One region of the Streptomyces sp. NPDC016851 genome, then DNA from elsewhere that is predicted to be linked to it. Evidence: riboswitches for the same ligand, from Rfam matches in the RefSeq annotation. Region 1 holds a riboswitch; the other holds the start of a gene.
The links. A riboswitch is a leader RNA that binds a small molecule or an ion and turns the genes downstream of it on or off. The one in region 1 is predicted to bind glycine.
Positions count from the first base shown of each region.

Region 2: it holds a riboswitch for glycine, as region 1 does, so the genes downstream of both, gcvP (aminomethyl-transferring glycine dehydrogenase) here and gcvT (glycine cleavage system aminomethyltransferase GcvT) in region 1, are expected to answer to the same signal.

Region 1 is NZ_JBVHEP010000009.1:280,221-287,477, reverse strand. It holds gene glyA (serine hydroxymethyltransferase) at 1-1,071, opposite strand, end outside; gene gcvH (glycine cleavage system protein GcvH) at 1,086-1,463, opposite strand; gene gcvT (glycine cleavage system aminomethyltransferase GcvT) at 1,563-2,681, opposite strand; glycine riboswitch at 2,720-2,842, opposite strand; glycine riboswitch at 2,843-2,942, opposite strand; gene ACZ3I3_RS17300 (AAA family ATPase) at 3,124-3,792, shown strand; gene ACZ3I3_RS17295 (enhanced serine sensitivity protein SseB) at 3,860-4,648, shown strand; gene ACZ3I3_RS17290 (enhanced serine sensitivity protein SseB C-terminal domain-containing protein) at 4,787-5,587, shown strand; gene ACZ3I3_RS17285 (ABC transporter permease) at 5,929-6,927, shown strand; gene ACZ3I3_RS17280 (ABC transporter substrate-binding protein) at 6,936-7,257, shown strand, end outside.
Region 2 is NZ_JBVHEP010000022.1:8,962-16,218, reverse strand. It holds gene ACZ3I3_RS29945 (ABC transporter permease) at 1-286, shown strand, start outside; gene ACZ3I3_RS29940 (ABC transporter ATP-binding protein) at 327-1,412, shown strand; gene ACZ3I3_RS29935 (TOBE domain-containing protein) at 1,439-1,858, shown strand; gene gcvP (aminomethyl-transferring glycine dehydrogenase) at 1,910-4,795, opposite strand; glycine riboswitch at 4,973-5,068, opposite strand; gene ACZ3I3_RS29925 (PRC-barrel domain-containing protein) at 5,182-5,556, shown strand; partial or broken gene ACZ3I3_RS29920 (DNA polymerase IV) at 5,475-6,980, opposite strand; gene ACZ3I3_RS29915 (MerR family transcriptional regulator) at 7,115-7,257, opposite strand, start outside.

The DNA.
Region 1 (7,257 bases):
CGGGCGCGGGTCGTCCGGGATCGCGTTCCGGTTGACCGTGATGCCCACCTCGTGGAGGCGGTCCTCGGCCTGCCGGCCGTCCAGCTCCGAGTGGCGCAGGTCGACCAGGACCAGGTGCACGTCCGTGCCGCCGGACAGGACGTCCACGCCCACGCCCCGGACGTCGTCCTTCACCAGACGCTCGGCCAGGATGCGGGCACCCTCCAGCGTACGGCGCTGGCGCTCCTTGAAGTCCTCCGAGGCCGCGACCTTGAAGGCGACGGCCTTGGCCGCGATCACATGCTCCAGCGGACCACCCTGCTGACCGGGGAAGACGGCGGAGTTGATCTTCTTGGCCAGTTCGGCCGTGGAGAGGATCACACCGCCGCGCGGGCCGCCCAGCGTCTTGTGGGTGGTCGTGGTCACCACGTGCGCGTGCGGCACGGGGTTCGGGTGCAGCCCCGCCGCGACGAGCCCGGCGAAGTGCGCCATGTCGACCATCAGGTACGCGCCGACCTCGTCCGCGATCCGGCGGAACGCGGCGAAGTCCAGCTGCCGCGGGTAGGCCGACCAGCCCGCGACGATCAGCTTCGGCTTCGACTCCTTGGCCAGCCGCTCCACCTCGGCCATGTCGACCCGGCCGTCGTCGCCCACGTGGTAGGCGACGACGTCGTAGAGCTTGCCGGAGAAGTTGATCTTCATGCCGTGGGTCAGGTGCCCGCCGTGCGCGAGGTTCAGACCCATGATGGTGTCGCCCGGCTTGAGCAGCGCGAACATCGCGGCGGCGTTGGCCTGGGCGCCCGAGTGCGGCTGCACGTTGGCGTGCTCGGCGCCGAACAGCTCCTTGACCCGGTCGATCGCGATCTGCTCGACCACGTCGACGTGCTCGCAGCCGCCGTAGTAGCGGCGGCCCGGGTAGCCCTCGGCGTACTTGTTGGTGAGGACCGAGCCCTGCGCCTCCATGACCGCGACCGGGGCGAAGTTCTCCGAGGCGATCATCTCGAGCGTGGACTGCTGCCGGTGCAGCTCGGCGTCGACCGCGGCGGCCACGGCCGGGTCGAGCTCGTGCAGGGGTGTGTTCAGGACGGACATACGGCTATGACTCCTCAGCCGGCGGAGAACGCGGTGTACTCGTCGGCGGAGAGCAGGTCGCCCGGCTCCTCGGCGACCCGCACCTTGAACAGCCAGCCGCCCTCGAAGGGGGCCGAGTTCACCAGCGACGGGTCGTTCACCACGTCCTCGTTGACCTCGGTGACCTCACCGGAGACGGGGGAGTAGAGGTCGGACACCGACTTGGTCGACTCCAGTTCGCCGCAGGTCTCGCCCGCGGACACCGTGTCACCGACCTCGGGGAGCTGGACGAAGACCACGTCGCCGAGCGCGTTGGCCGCGTGCTCCGTGATGCCGACCGTCGAGACGCCGTCCTCGGCGGCCGACAGCCACTCGTGCTCCTTGCTGTAACGCAGCTGCTGGGGGTTGCTCATGGCCTGGATTCTCCTGTACGCGCGGGAGTGCTGATGAAGGGGACTGCTGGTGAGCGCCGTGATGTGCCGGGGCCGCTGGTGCGGCCCGACGGCCAGTGTCTACTTCTGGCGCTTGTAGAACGGCAGCGCCACGACCTCGTACGGCTCGTGACTGCCCCGGATGTCCACGCCCACGCCGGTCGCGCCGGGCGCGGCGTGCGCGGGATCCACGTAGGCCATCGCGATCGGCTTGCCGAGCGTGGGGGAGGGGGCGCCGGAGGTGACCTCGCCGATCACCTCGCCGCCGGCGACGACCGCGTACCCGGCGCGCGGGACCCGGCGGCCCTCGGCGACGAGCCCGACCAGCACGCGCGGCGGGTTCTGCTCGGCCCTGGCGGCGGCTTCGCGCAGGGCCTCGCGCCCCACGAAGTCGCCCTCCTTCTCGAACTTCACCACCCGGCCGAGCCCGGCGTCGAAGGGCGTCAGCGAGGTGCTCAGCTCGTGCCCGTACAGCGGCATGCCCGCCTCCAGGCGCAGCGTGTCGCGGCAGGACAGTCCGCAGGGGACCAGTCCGGCGCCCTCGCCGGCCTTGGTCAGGGCCTGCCACAGCTCGACGGCGTGCTCCGGCTTCACGAACAGCTCGAAGCCGTCCTCGCCGGTGTAGCCGGTGCGGGCGATCAGGGCCGGGACCCCGGCGACCGTGCCGGGCAGACCGGCGTAGTACTTCAGCCCGTCGAGGTCGGCGTCGGTGAGGGACCTCAGGATCCCGGGGGACTCCGGGCCCTGCACGGCGATCAGCGCGTAGGCGTCCCGGTCGTCGCGCACCTCTGCGTCGAAGCCGGCGGCGCGCTCGGTCAGCGCGTCAAGGACCACCTGGGCGTTGGAGGCGTTGGCGACGACCATGTACTCGGTCTCGCCCAGCCGGTAGACGATCAGGTCGTCGAGGATGCCGCCGTCGGCCCGGCAGATCATGGTGTAGCGGGCGCGGCCGGGCTTGACGCCGCCGATGTTGCCCACCAGGGCGTGGTCGAGGAGGGCGGCGGCCTGCGGGCCGGTGACGGTGATCTCCCCCATGTGGGAGAGGTCGAAGAGCCCGGCCTTCGTGCGCACGGCGTTGTGCTCGTCGCGCTCGGAGCCGTAGCGCAGGGGCATGTCCCAGCCGGCGAAGTCGGTCATCGTCGCGCCGAGCGAACGATGCAGGGCATCGAGCGCGGTGTGGCGCAGTGGCGTACTGCTCATCGGTCGGTCGTCTCCAAGGGCATGACGGGCGAGGTCGTTCCTCCCCATCTGTCATCGGAACCTGAGAGGTTCGCCATGACCACGGGGGACACGGCTTGCACCTTGGGTGGAGCCACGCCCGCCGCCTCGGCGACAGGGGATGGCCCGCTTTTCAGATGTGCCTCGCCCGCGCGGTAACGGGGCCTGAGAGATTCAAGGGAGGGACTTGCTCCTTCGGCGCCCCAGCGTCAGCGGTGCTGGGAACTCTCCCGCGCGGATTCAAACGGCCGGTATGCAGTTGGCGCGCACATCATTGCACGCATTGTCGCGGGGCGGCAGGGGCAGCACCCTGTAGCAGGGCTGTTGCGGGAAGAGGACTAAAACCAGAGACATCGGGCATTACCTTCTCTTTACACTCAGCGGGGATGGGACTCGTACCTGGCCCCAGGGGAGGACGATCACGGTGAACAGGACCACCGCGTACGCCACGACATCGGGCGTCGCGCTGCCCGAGCAGCCGGCCGTTCCGGCACGGGCGGCCTGCGGCCCGCTGCCGGTGCCGGTCGTCCGCGATCTGCGCGAGCGCGAAGGCCGAGGCCCGCACGCGCTGCTCTTCGGCCCCCGCGACCTCGTCGTGGTCACGGGCCTGCCCGGCAGCGGCAAGTCCACGCTGATGCGGCGCACCGTGCCGGGCCGGCGCATCGACTCCCAGGACGCCCGCGACCGCTGGGACAGCCGCATGCCCCGCTTCCTGCCGTACGGGGTCTACCGCCCGCTCGTCCGCCTCGCCCACTACGCCGGGCTGCGGCGCGCCCTGCGCACCGGCGAGGGCGTCGTCGTGCACGACTGCGGCACCCAGGCCTGGGTCCGCCGCTGGCTGGCCCGCGAGGCCCGGCGCCGGGGCGGCACCCTGCATCTGCTCCTGCTCGACGTCACCCCCGAGGAGGCCCTGGCCGGCCAGCGCGACCGGGGCCGCGGCGTCTCGCGGTACGCGTTCCTGCGCCACCGCGCGGCGGCCAACCGCCTGCTGCGCTCCGTGGAGCGGGGCGAACTGCCCGCGGGCTGCGGCTCGGCGATCCTCGTCGACCGGGACGCGGCGGGCACCCTGCGCCGGATCGGCTTCACGGGCTGACCGCCGGCGGCCGGGGAGCCGCTAGCCTTTTGAGCCACAGCAGTGGTTCCAGGCAGGCGGTAGGCAGATGGACTTCCCGGCGGACTTCTCCGCGGACTTCCCGGCGCACACGCAGACCCACCCGCACGGCGGATGGCCCGGCAACGAACTGGAGGAGGTGCTCTCGGCCTCCCTCGGGGCCGGGCCGTCGGCCGGCGGGCGGATCGTCGAGGTGCTCGGCCGGAGTTTCGTCTGGGTCCCCCTGCCGAGCGGCGGCGGCCCGCAGAGCGGTCCCCTCGAGCTGCCCGGCATCGAGATCGAGGGCCAGGCGTACGTACCGGTGTTCAGCTCGGAGGAGCAGTTCCGCCAGGTCGTCGGCTCCCACATGTCGTACACGATCGCGCCCGCCGTGGAATTCGCCCGCGGCCTGCCCCCGCACGCGGGGATAGCCGTCAACCCGGGCGGCGTCGTCGGCATACCCCTCCCGCCGCCCGCGGTGGCCGAGCTCTGCCGGGCCGGCCGGACCCCCTTGGACGGCCCCGCGAGCGGCGGCCGGGTCCGCCTCTTCGAGCCCGACTGGCAGGACGACCCGGTGGACTTCCTCGCCGCCGCCTCCGCGGAGTTCGAGGCCATCGGCGTCGTCCTCACCGCCCGCCGCTGCCTCGCCGCGATCGAGACCGCCGACCCGGTGATGTTCGTGGGCGTCGAACTCTCCCAGTGGGAAGGCGACCTGCGGGCCCTCCCCCTGGAGGCCCTGTCCCGAGCCGTGACCCGGTGCCCGGCCCCGTGGCAGGTCAACCTGGTCCTCCTGGACGTGGCGGAGGACCCGGTGGGCACCTGGATGAGGGACCGGGTCCGGCCCTTTTATCAGCGGTAGGACAGCGAACTCAGGGGCGCGGGGAACGGCGCGACAAGCCACACACGACCCGCGCCCGCAAACCGGCACCAATCCCCGAGCTCCCGCACGGGCTTAAGCTAGGTCACGGTCGAGGCGTTGTACGAAGGGGCGGTAAAGGTGAGCGCGAGCGGCACGGCCGCGGCCGGACAGGTCGAGCACATGCTGCGCCAGGTCACGCCCGGGCGTTACGACGCCTACGAGGCACTCCTGCGCGCGCTCGCGACCCCGCACTCCGGCCAGATCTGGATGCTCCTCTGGCACGGCCAGGCGGGCTCCCCCGACGCCCAGTACGGGAACATGGAGGTCGACGGCTACGGCTACGCCCCCTGTGTGACCTCCGCCCAGGAGCTCTCGGCGAGCGGCTGGAACCGCAGCTACGAGGTGGTCGACGGAGTCGACGTCGCCCGCGCCCTCTACCCCGACCACTACGGCCTCTGGCTCAACCCGCACGCCCCGGGCGGCGGGGTCGGCATCCCCTGGCTCGACCTGCGGCGGATCGCCACGGGCCTGGACCGCCAGCCCGCCGGCCCGCTGCGGCTGTCCGAACCGGCCATCGAGCTCCCGCAGTTCTACGCCCTGCTCGCGCAGAACGCCCACCGCACCCCGGCCGTCCGCTCGCTGCGCCGGGCCTGGGTGCAGCCCGCGCTGGGCGCGCCGTACCTCGCCATCGGACTGGATGTGTACGACACCTCGCCGCCGGCCGTGGATTCCGTGCGCGCGATGATGCAGCAGTCCCTCGGTGCCGTACCGGACGGGCTGCCCGTCTCGACCGTCGCCATGTCCGACGAGCACGACCCGGTCGCCATGTGGCTGCGCGCGAGCGCCCGCCCCTTCTACGACCGCGAGGCCCACGCCACCGCCCCGGTCCAGGCCCCCGCCTCGGGCTACGGCTACCCCCCGGTCCAGGGCCGCTACTGACGCGTCCGGCGGGCCCCCGATGGCCTCTCTTTCCTCACCTTCAAACGCGACCGGCTCTCAGCTCTCCGCGCGTAGATAGGGGGGAAAGGCATGGGTCTGTCCTAAAATGCCCCTGTCTCAGCGCGTCCGACCCCCGCTACCCACTGTCCGGATAACGGAACCCCGCAGACAGCATCACGTTTACGCATCCTTTCACCGCCAAGTCTGGCAACAGATCGCCAAAGCGTTGAAGACTCCCCGCAAGACACGGGCCGGGTCGGTCTTGTGTACGAGACAAACAAACCGCTACAGCGGCAGCCAGGGGCTCGGCGATCGCCGGCCCGAGAGGGGTCAATCGCACCGTGACCGCACCGATCGAGACCACCGGGGCGGAAGCCGGAGCACAGCCCGAGGCCGTGCTCTCCGGGGTCAAGAAGAGCCAGATCGAGGGGCGTTCGCTCACCCAGATCGCCTGGATGCGCTTCAAGCGGGACAAGGTGGCGATGGCGGGAGGCGTCATCGTCATCCTGCTCGTGCTGATGGCGGTGTTCTCCAAGCCCATTCAGTGGATCTTCGACCTCGATCCCAACAAGTTCAACCAGGACCTCATCGACCCCGCGCTGCTCGCCCCCAAGGGCGGCTGGGGAGGCATGAGTTGGGACCACCCGCTCGGCGTGGACCCGCAGTACGGCCGGGACATGCTCGCCCGCATCATCGACGGCTCCTGGGTCTCCCTCCTGGTCGCGGGCGGCGCCACGCTGCTGTCCGTGTGCATCGGCACTGTGCTCGGTGTCGTCGCCGGTTACTACGGCGGCTGGATCGACAGCGTCATCAGCAGGCTGATGGACACCTTCCTGGCCTTCCCCCTGCTGCTGTTCGCCATCTCGATCTCCGCCTCCGTGCAGGACGGCTTCTTCGGTCTCGAAGGCCTGTCCCTGCGCATCAGCGTGCTGATCTTCGTGATCGGCTTCTTCAGCTGGCCGTACATCGGCCGCATCGTGCGCGCCCAGACGATGACCCTGCGCAAGCGTGAGTTCATCGAGGCCTCCACGAGCCTCGGGGCACGCGGCCCGTACATCCTGTTCCGCGAACTGCTTCCGAACCTCGTCGCGCCGATCCTCGTCTACTCGACGCTGATCATCCCGACGAACATTCTGTTCGAGGCCGCGCTGAGCTTCCTCGGTGTCGGTATCGCTCCGCCGCAGGCCTCCTGGGGCGGCATGCTCAGCAACGCTGTGGATCTCTACACGGCTGATCCGCAGTACATGTTCGTGCCCGGACTGGCGATCTTCATCACCGTCCTGGCCTTCAACCTGCTGGGTGACGGGCTGCGTGACGCCCTCGACCCTCGCAGCAAGTGATCCATCGAATGAGGGGGCTTCCTCAGGTGAAGACGAGAAGGGTGACCGCCGGCGTTGCGTCGGTCCTGGCACTGTCGCTGGGCGCTGCCGCATGTGGCGGCGGAGGTGACGACAACGACGGGAACGGAGGCAACGGCAAGAAGGACGCCGCGCTGACCTCGATCGTCAACCCGTCGAGCAAGAAGGGCGGGACGGTCACGTACGAGCACTCGGACGTGCCCGACTCCCTCGACCCGGGCAACACGTACTACGGCTGGGTGCAGAACTTCTCCCGCCTCTACGGCAGAACGCTCACCACGTTCAAGCCGGCGGCGGGCAAGGAAGGCCTGG
Region 2 (7,257 bases), on a different contig from region 1:
CCTGGGCGCCTCCCGCTTCACCGCGTTCCGCCGGGTCACCCTGCCGCTGATCGCGCCGGGCATCGCGGCCGGTGCCGTACTGGCCTGGGCCCGGGCCCTGGGCGAGTTCGGCGCGACGATCACCTTCGCGGGCAACTTCCCGGGCCGCACCCAGACCATGCCGCTGGCGGTGTACCTGGCCCTGCAGAACGACCCGGCGGCGGCGATCGCCCTCAGCCTGGTCCTGCTGGCGGTGTCCATCGCGGTCCTGGCGGCCCTGCGCGACCGCTGGATGACGGCGTCGTGATGTCCCGGACCGGCCCTTCGACACCCTGGACGTGGCTCTCATGACCGAGACGACCGGCCGCGACGGCACGGCACCCGCCCTCCTCTCGGAAGGCCTCGACGCCCATCTCGTCGTCGACCGCGGCCCCTTCCGCCTGGACGTCGCACTCACCGCCGCCCCCGGGGACGTCGTCGCCCTGCTCGGCCCGAACGGCGCCGGCAAGACCACGGCCCTGCGCGCCCTCGCAGGGCTCACCCCTCTCACATCGGGTCATCTACTGCTGGACGGCATCCCGCTGGACGCCACGCCACCCGAGTCCCGCCCGGTCGGTGTCGTCTTCCAGGACTACTTGCTCTTCCCTCATCTGACCGCCCTGGACAACGTCGCCTTCGGTCCGCGCTGCCGGGGTGCGAGCAAGGCCGAGGCCCGTGCCCAGGCCGCCGAGTGGCTGGACCGGATGGGTCTGGCCGACCACGCCGGTGCCAAGCCCCGCCGTCTGTCGGGAGGCCAGGCGCAGCGCGTGGCCGTGGCCCGGGCCCTGGCCACCCGGCCCCGGCTGCTGCTGCTGGACGAGCCCCTCGCCGCGCTCGACGCCCGTACCCGTCTTGAGGTGCGCGCCCAACTGCGGCGCCACCTCGCCGAGTTCGAGGCCGTGGCCGTCCTGGTCACGCACGACCCGCTGGACGCCATGGTGCTGGCCGACCGTCTGGTCGTCGTCGAGGACGGCCACGTCGTCCAGGAGGGCACGCCCTCGCATATCGCCCGCCACCCCCGCACGGACTACATCGCCCGGCTCGTCGGCCTCAACCTCTACCGGGGAAGGGCCGAGGGCCACACCGTCCGGCTCGACGCGGGCCCGGCCATCACGACCACGGAAGAGCTCTCCGGCCCGGCCTTCGTGGCGTTCCCGCCCGGCGCCGTGACGCTGTACCGCGACCGCCCCACGGGCTCCAGCGCCCGCAACCTCTGGCACTGCGAGGTCGCCGGACTGGAGACGCACGGCGACCAGATCCGCGCGGACCTCACCGGCGAACTCCCCCTGACCGCCGACCTCACCACGGTCGCCGCGGCCGAACTCGACCTGCGTCCCGGCGCCCCGGTCTGGGCGACGGTCAAAGCGACGCAGACTCACGCATACCCGGCATAGGGAACTCGCCGGGCTACCGTGCCCCCATGAGCCTGAGCATCCGCAACCAGCTTCCCGGCACCGTCATCGCTGTCACGCCCGGCGGGGCCATGGCGACGGTCAGGGTCCGCCTCACCGGCGGCCAGGCCCTCACCGCGGCGATCACCCGCGAGGCGGCCGACGACCTCGGCCTTGCGCCGGGCGCCGCCGTGCGGGCCCTGGTGAAGTCGACGGAGGTCTCGCTGGCCACCGCCCCCGTCGAGGGCCTGTCCATCCGCAACCGGCTCCCCGGCACGGTCACGGACATCGCGACCGGCGACGCCATGGCGTCCGTGCGGGTCACCGTCGACGGCGGTGAACTGACCGCCGTGATCACCAGGGACGCCGCGGACGACCTCGCCCTCTCGGCCGGAACCCCCGTCATCGCCCTGATCAAGTCGACCGAGGTGTCCCTCGCCGCCGAATGACGGGAGGGGCCCCGCACCGCGGAGCCCCTCCCGTCCGACCTGTCCGGTCGGTCAGTCCTCGTACGCGTCCAGCGGCGGGCAGGAGCAGACCAGGTTCCGGTCGCCGAAGGCCTGGTCGATGCGGCGCACCGGCGGCCAGTACTTGTCGGCGACCGAGACCCCGGCCGGGAAGACGGCCTCCTCACGGCTGTAGGCGTGCTCCCACTCCCCGGCGAGCGTCCCGGCGGTGTGCGGGGCGCCCCGCAGCGGGTTGTCGTCCGCGGGCCACGCACCGGAGCCGACGTTCTCGATCTCCGCGCGGATGGCGATCATGGCCTCGCAGAACCGGTCCAGCTCGATCAGGTCCTCCGACTCGGTCGGCTCGATCATCAACGTCCCCGCCACCGGGAACGACATCGTCGGCGCGTGGAAGCCGTAGTCGATCAGCCGCTTGGCGACGTCGTCGACGCTCACCCCGGTCGCCTTGGTCAGCGGCCGCAGGTCGATGATGCACTCGTGTGCGACGAGCCCGCCGGGGCCGGTGTAGAGCACCGGGTAGTGCGGCTCCAGGCGCTTGGCGATGTAGTTGGCACTGAGCACCGCCACCTGCGTGGCCCGCTTCAGCCCCTCGCCTCCCATGAGCCGGACGTAGGCCCAGGAGATCGGCAGGATGCCGGCGGAACCCCACGGCGCCGCGGAGATGGGGCCGACACCCGTCTCCGGGCCCGCCTCGGGCTGGAGCGGGTGGTTCGGCAGGTACGGCGCGAGGTGCTCACGCACCGCCACCGGACCGACGCCCGGGCCGCCACCGCCGTGCGGGATGCAGAAGGTCTTGTGCAGGTTCAGGTGCGAGACGTCACCGCCGAAGTGCCCCGGCTTGGCGAGCCCCACGAGCGCGTTGAGGTTGGCCCCGTCGACGTAGACCTGCCCGCCCGCCTCGTGCACCTGCGCGCAGATCTCGGAGACGTGCTCTTCGAACACACCGTGCGTGGACGGGTACGTGATCATCAGCACCGACAGCTCGTCGCGGTACTGCTCGATCTTGGCCCGCAGGTCCTCGACGTCGATCTCGCCGTCGTCGGCGGTCTTCACGACGACGACCTTCATGCCCGCCATCACGGCGCTCGCGGCGTTGGTCCCGTGCGCGGACGACGGGATCAGGCACACGGTGCGCTGCTCGTCCCCGTTGGCCCGGTGGTACCCGCGGACGGCGAGCAGACCGGCCAGCTCGCCCTGCGACCCGGCGTTGGGCTGGAGGGAGACCTTGTCGTACCCGGTGACCTCGGCGAGACGGTCCTCCAGTTCACGGATGAGCTTGAGGTACCCCCCGGCCTGCTCGGCGGGCGCGAAGGGGTGCAGCTGCCCGAACTCGGGCCAGGTGACCGGCTCCATCTCCGTGGTCGCGTTGAGCTTCATGGTGCAGGAGCCCAGCGGGATCATGCCCCGGTCGAGCGCGTAGTCGCGGTCGGCCAGCCGGCGCAGGTAGCGCAGCATCGCCGTCTCGGAGCGGTGCTGGTGGAAGACGGGGTGCGTCAGGTACTCGTCGGTCCGCAGCAGACCGTCCGGAAGCCCGTCTTCCGTGGTCGCGTCCAGCGCCTCGATGACCCCCTCGACCCCGAAGGCGGCCCACACGGCACGCAGCTGGGCCCGCGTGGTCGTCTCGTCGCAGGCGATCGAGACGTGGTCGGCGTCGACGAGACGGAGGTTGACCCCGTTCTCCCGCGCGGCGGCCACGACCTCGGCGGCCCGGTCGGCGACGCGTGCGGTCACGGTGTCGAAGTAGGAGCCGTGCACGACCTCGACCCCGCCGTTCGCGAGCCCGGCGGCGAGAACCGTGGCGTACCGGTGGGTGCGCCGCGCGATGCCCTTCAGGCCCTCCGGGCCGTGGTAGACGGCGTACATGCCCGCCATGACGGCGAGCAGCACCTGGGCGGTGCAGATGTTGCTGGTGGCCTTCTCGCGGCGGATGTGCTGTTCACGCGTCTGGAGCGCCAGTCGGTAGGCCTTGTTCCCGTCGGCGTCCACGGACACGCCGACGAGCCGCCCGGGCAGGCTGCGCGCCATCTTGTCCTTGACCGCCATGTAGCCGGCGTGCGGACCGCCGAAGCCCATCGGCACACCGAAGCGCTGCGTCGTCCCGACGGCGATGTCCGCGCCGAGCTCACCGGGCGACTTCAGCAGCGTCAGCGCGAGCAGATCGGCGGCGACGGTGACGAGCGCCCCGAGTTGGTGCGCCTGGTCGATGACCGGCTTGATGTCGCGCACGGCTCCGGAGGCGCCCGGGTACTGGATCAGCACGCCGTTGATCTCGCGCTCGGCGATCTCGGCGGGGATGCCCTCGCCGAGGTCGGCGACGACGACCTCGACGCCGGTCGGCTCGGCCCGGGTCTGGATCACGGCGATGGTCTGCGGCAGCGCGTCCGCGTCGACCAGGAACAGACCCTTCTTGTTCTTGCCGAGCCGCCGCGACAGCGCCATGGCCTCGGCGGCCGCGGTGCCCTCGTCGAGCAGCGAGGCACCGGAGGTGGGCAGTCCGGTGAGGTCGGCGACCATGGTCTGGAAGTTGAGCAGCGCCTCGAGCCGTCCCTGCGAGATCTCCGGCTGGTACGGCGTGTAGGCCGTGTACCAGGCCGGGTTCTCCATGACGTTGCGCATGATGACCGGCGGCGTGAACGTGCCGTAGTACCCGAGTCCGATCATGGAGCCGAGGACGTGGTTGCGGTCGGCGAGGGAGCGCAGCTCGGCGATCACCTCGGCCTCGCTGCGGGCGCCCGGCAGGTCCAGCGCCTCGGCGCTCTTGATCACGGCCGGGACCGCGGCGGCCGTGAGCTCGTCCAGCGAGCCGTAGCCGACCTGCGCGAGCATCTTGGCGCGGGCCTCGTGGTCGGGGCCGATGTGACGCTGCTCGAAGGGAACTGCCTCTTCGAGTTCGGAGAGCGGGATGCGATGGGCGGTCATTTGCGGAGGCCTCCTGGTCTGACACGACCTTCGAGGGGCACCACGGCACGGGTACCCGAACGGCCTCCCCCTCTGTCATCTCGACCTGAGAGCTTCACCGGATCGCCCGAAGGCCTCCGGTTTTCACCGTCGGTGAGAGCGGAAGCCGTCGACACCCGCCCTGCTTTCCAGAGTGACCTCGTCCGTGCGGTACGTGTGCCTGAGAGATTCCGGGGAGGATTTGCTCCTTCGGCGCCTCCGATGGTGTCTGGAGGACTCTCCCGCACGGGGTCAGCAGCCGCTGCCAGCGTACCAGCGCGGTCAACGCACGAACCTTCGAGTGGCCGCCTCCCCGATTGTGCCGTTTTGTAGTGTTCACGGATGAGTTGCGACTACGTGGAGGGCCCGTGCGAACCGATACCGATCCGCGCAACCTGATCGGCCGCAAGGCGTTCGACCGCAACGGAACCAGGATCGGCACGATCGACGAGGTCTACCTCGACGACGCCACCGGTGAGCCGGAGTGGGCGGCCATACGGACCGGCCTGTTCAGCAGGGACGCTTTCGTCCCGCTCGAACCGAGTGAACTGATCGACGGCGCCCTCCACGTGCCCTTCGACCGCGCCCTGATCAAGGACGCCCCCGACTTCGGCGTGGGCCGGCACCTCTCCCCCGAACAGGAACTGCAGCTCTACCACCACTACGGCCTCGACGTCGCCGCGCCTCCCCCGCTGCCCGACCACGACTTCGGCAAGCTGGCGGGCACGGACGAGACGGCCTGAAGCCCCGACCGGCCGGTCTAGGGGGCAGCGGACCCCACCCCCACAGCCCCGGCCCCACCCTCCGGCCCACCACCACTCTCCCCCGGGCTTGATAACACCAGCGGCAACGGATCCGCCGGCTCCAGGTCCGGATCGTCGACCCGGAAGGTCCGCACCCGCCCGGGCTCGGAGCCGGGCGTCTCGAACCGCACGGTGACCCGCCCCAGACCGCTTCCCTGCACCCATCCGTGCCCGAACAGGGCGTGCCGTACGTCGTGCCCGGCGGGCCACCGCCGCTCGGCGAGCGCCGGCTGCTCCTCGGCCGGCGCCACGGCGTCCTCCTCGAGCGGTCCCTGCGCCTCCGGCCGCTCCCCTGCCGCCTGCGCGAAGAGATCCTCCTGGGTGTAGTCGGCGAGCCCGCTGACGCCCACCCCGAGCAACCGCACACCGCCCGTCGTGTCGACCGAGTCGAGCAGCCGGGCCGCCGCCTCACGGATCACCCCGGGATCGTCCGTCGGCCCGCGCAGCGTCTCGGACCGGGTGAGCGTCGAGAAGTCGTACCGCCGCACCTTCAGCACGATCGTCCGCCCGGACAGCCCGGCCCCGCGCAGCCGCCGCACGCACCGGTCGGCCAGTCGCTGCACCTCGAGACCGACCCGCACCCGGTCGTGGATGTCCACGTCGTAGGTGTCCTCGACCGACACCGACTTCGTCTCCCGCTCCGCCACGACAGGCCGGTCGTCCCGCGCGAGCGCCATGGCGTACAGGCCGTGCCCGTGCGACTTTCCCAGCAGCCGGACCATCTCGTCCTCGCCCGCCTCGGCGATCTCCTCGATCGTGGTGATCCCGGCCCGCCGCAGATGATCGCCCGTCGCCGGCCCGACCCCCGGCAGCGTCCGCACCGACATCGGCCCGAGCATCGCCCGCTCGGTCCCCGGCTCGATCACCACCAGCCCGTCCGGCTTGGCCTGCTCCGAGGCGATCTTCGCGAGCATCTTGGAGGCGGCGAGCCCCACCGATCCCGTGAGCCCGGTGACGGCCCGTATGTCCGCGCGCAGCTGCCCTCCGACGAGCCGCGCCGACTGCTCGTCCCACGCCGCTCCCCCGGCTTCCAGGTCCACGAACGCCTCGTCCAGGCTCAGCGGCTCCACCAGCGGCGACAGCGCCCGCAGCAGCTCCATCACCCGCTCGCTGATCGCCTTGTAGAACCCGAAGCGCGGCACGAGGTACGCGGCGTTGGGCGCCAGCCGCCTGGCCTGCCCCATCGGCATCGCCGAATGCACACCGAAGACCCTCGCCTCGTACGATGCCGTGGCCACGACGCCCCGGGGCCCGAGCCCGCCCACGACGACGGCCTTTCCGCGCAGGCTCGGCTTGGACGCCTGCTCCACCGAGGCGAAGAAGGCGTCCATGTCGAGATGCAGGATCGTGGGCGCGGTTCTCACATCTCCGATGCTGCCCTACGCCACTGACAACGCCCCGGGCAACCACCCTGACACCCCCGGGAGAAACCGCTTGCGGCCCGGCGCGGAAACGTCCCGCCTCCAACGGCCAGGGGGGCACCGCACTGCCGGACGGTTCAGACGGCCCGGTTCCGCCGACGCGCCAGCTCGTCCGCCGGGTTGGACCCGACCAGGGTCTCGCCGGTGTCGATCCGCTCGCCGTGCAGCTGGGACAGCGCGCTCTCCACGTCCCGCCACACCACGCCCACGGCGATCCCGA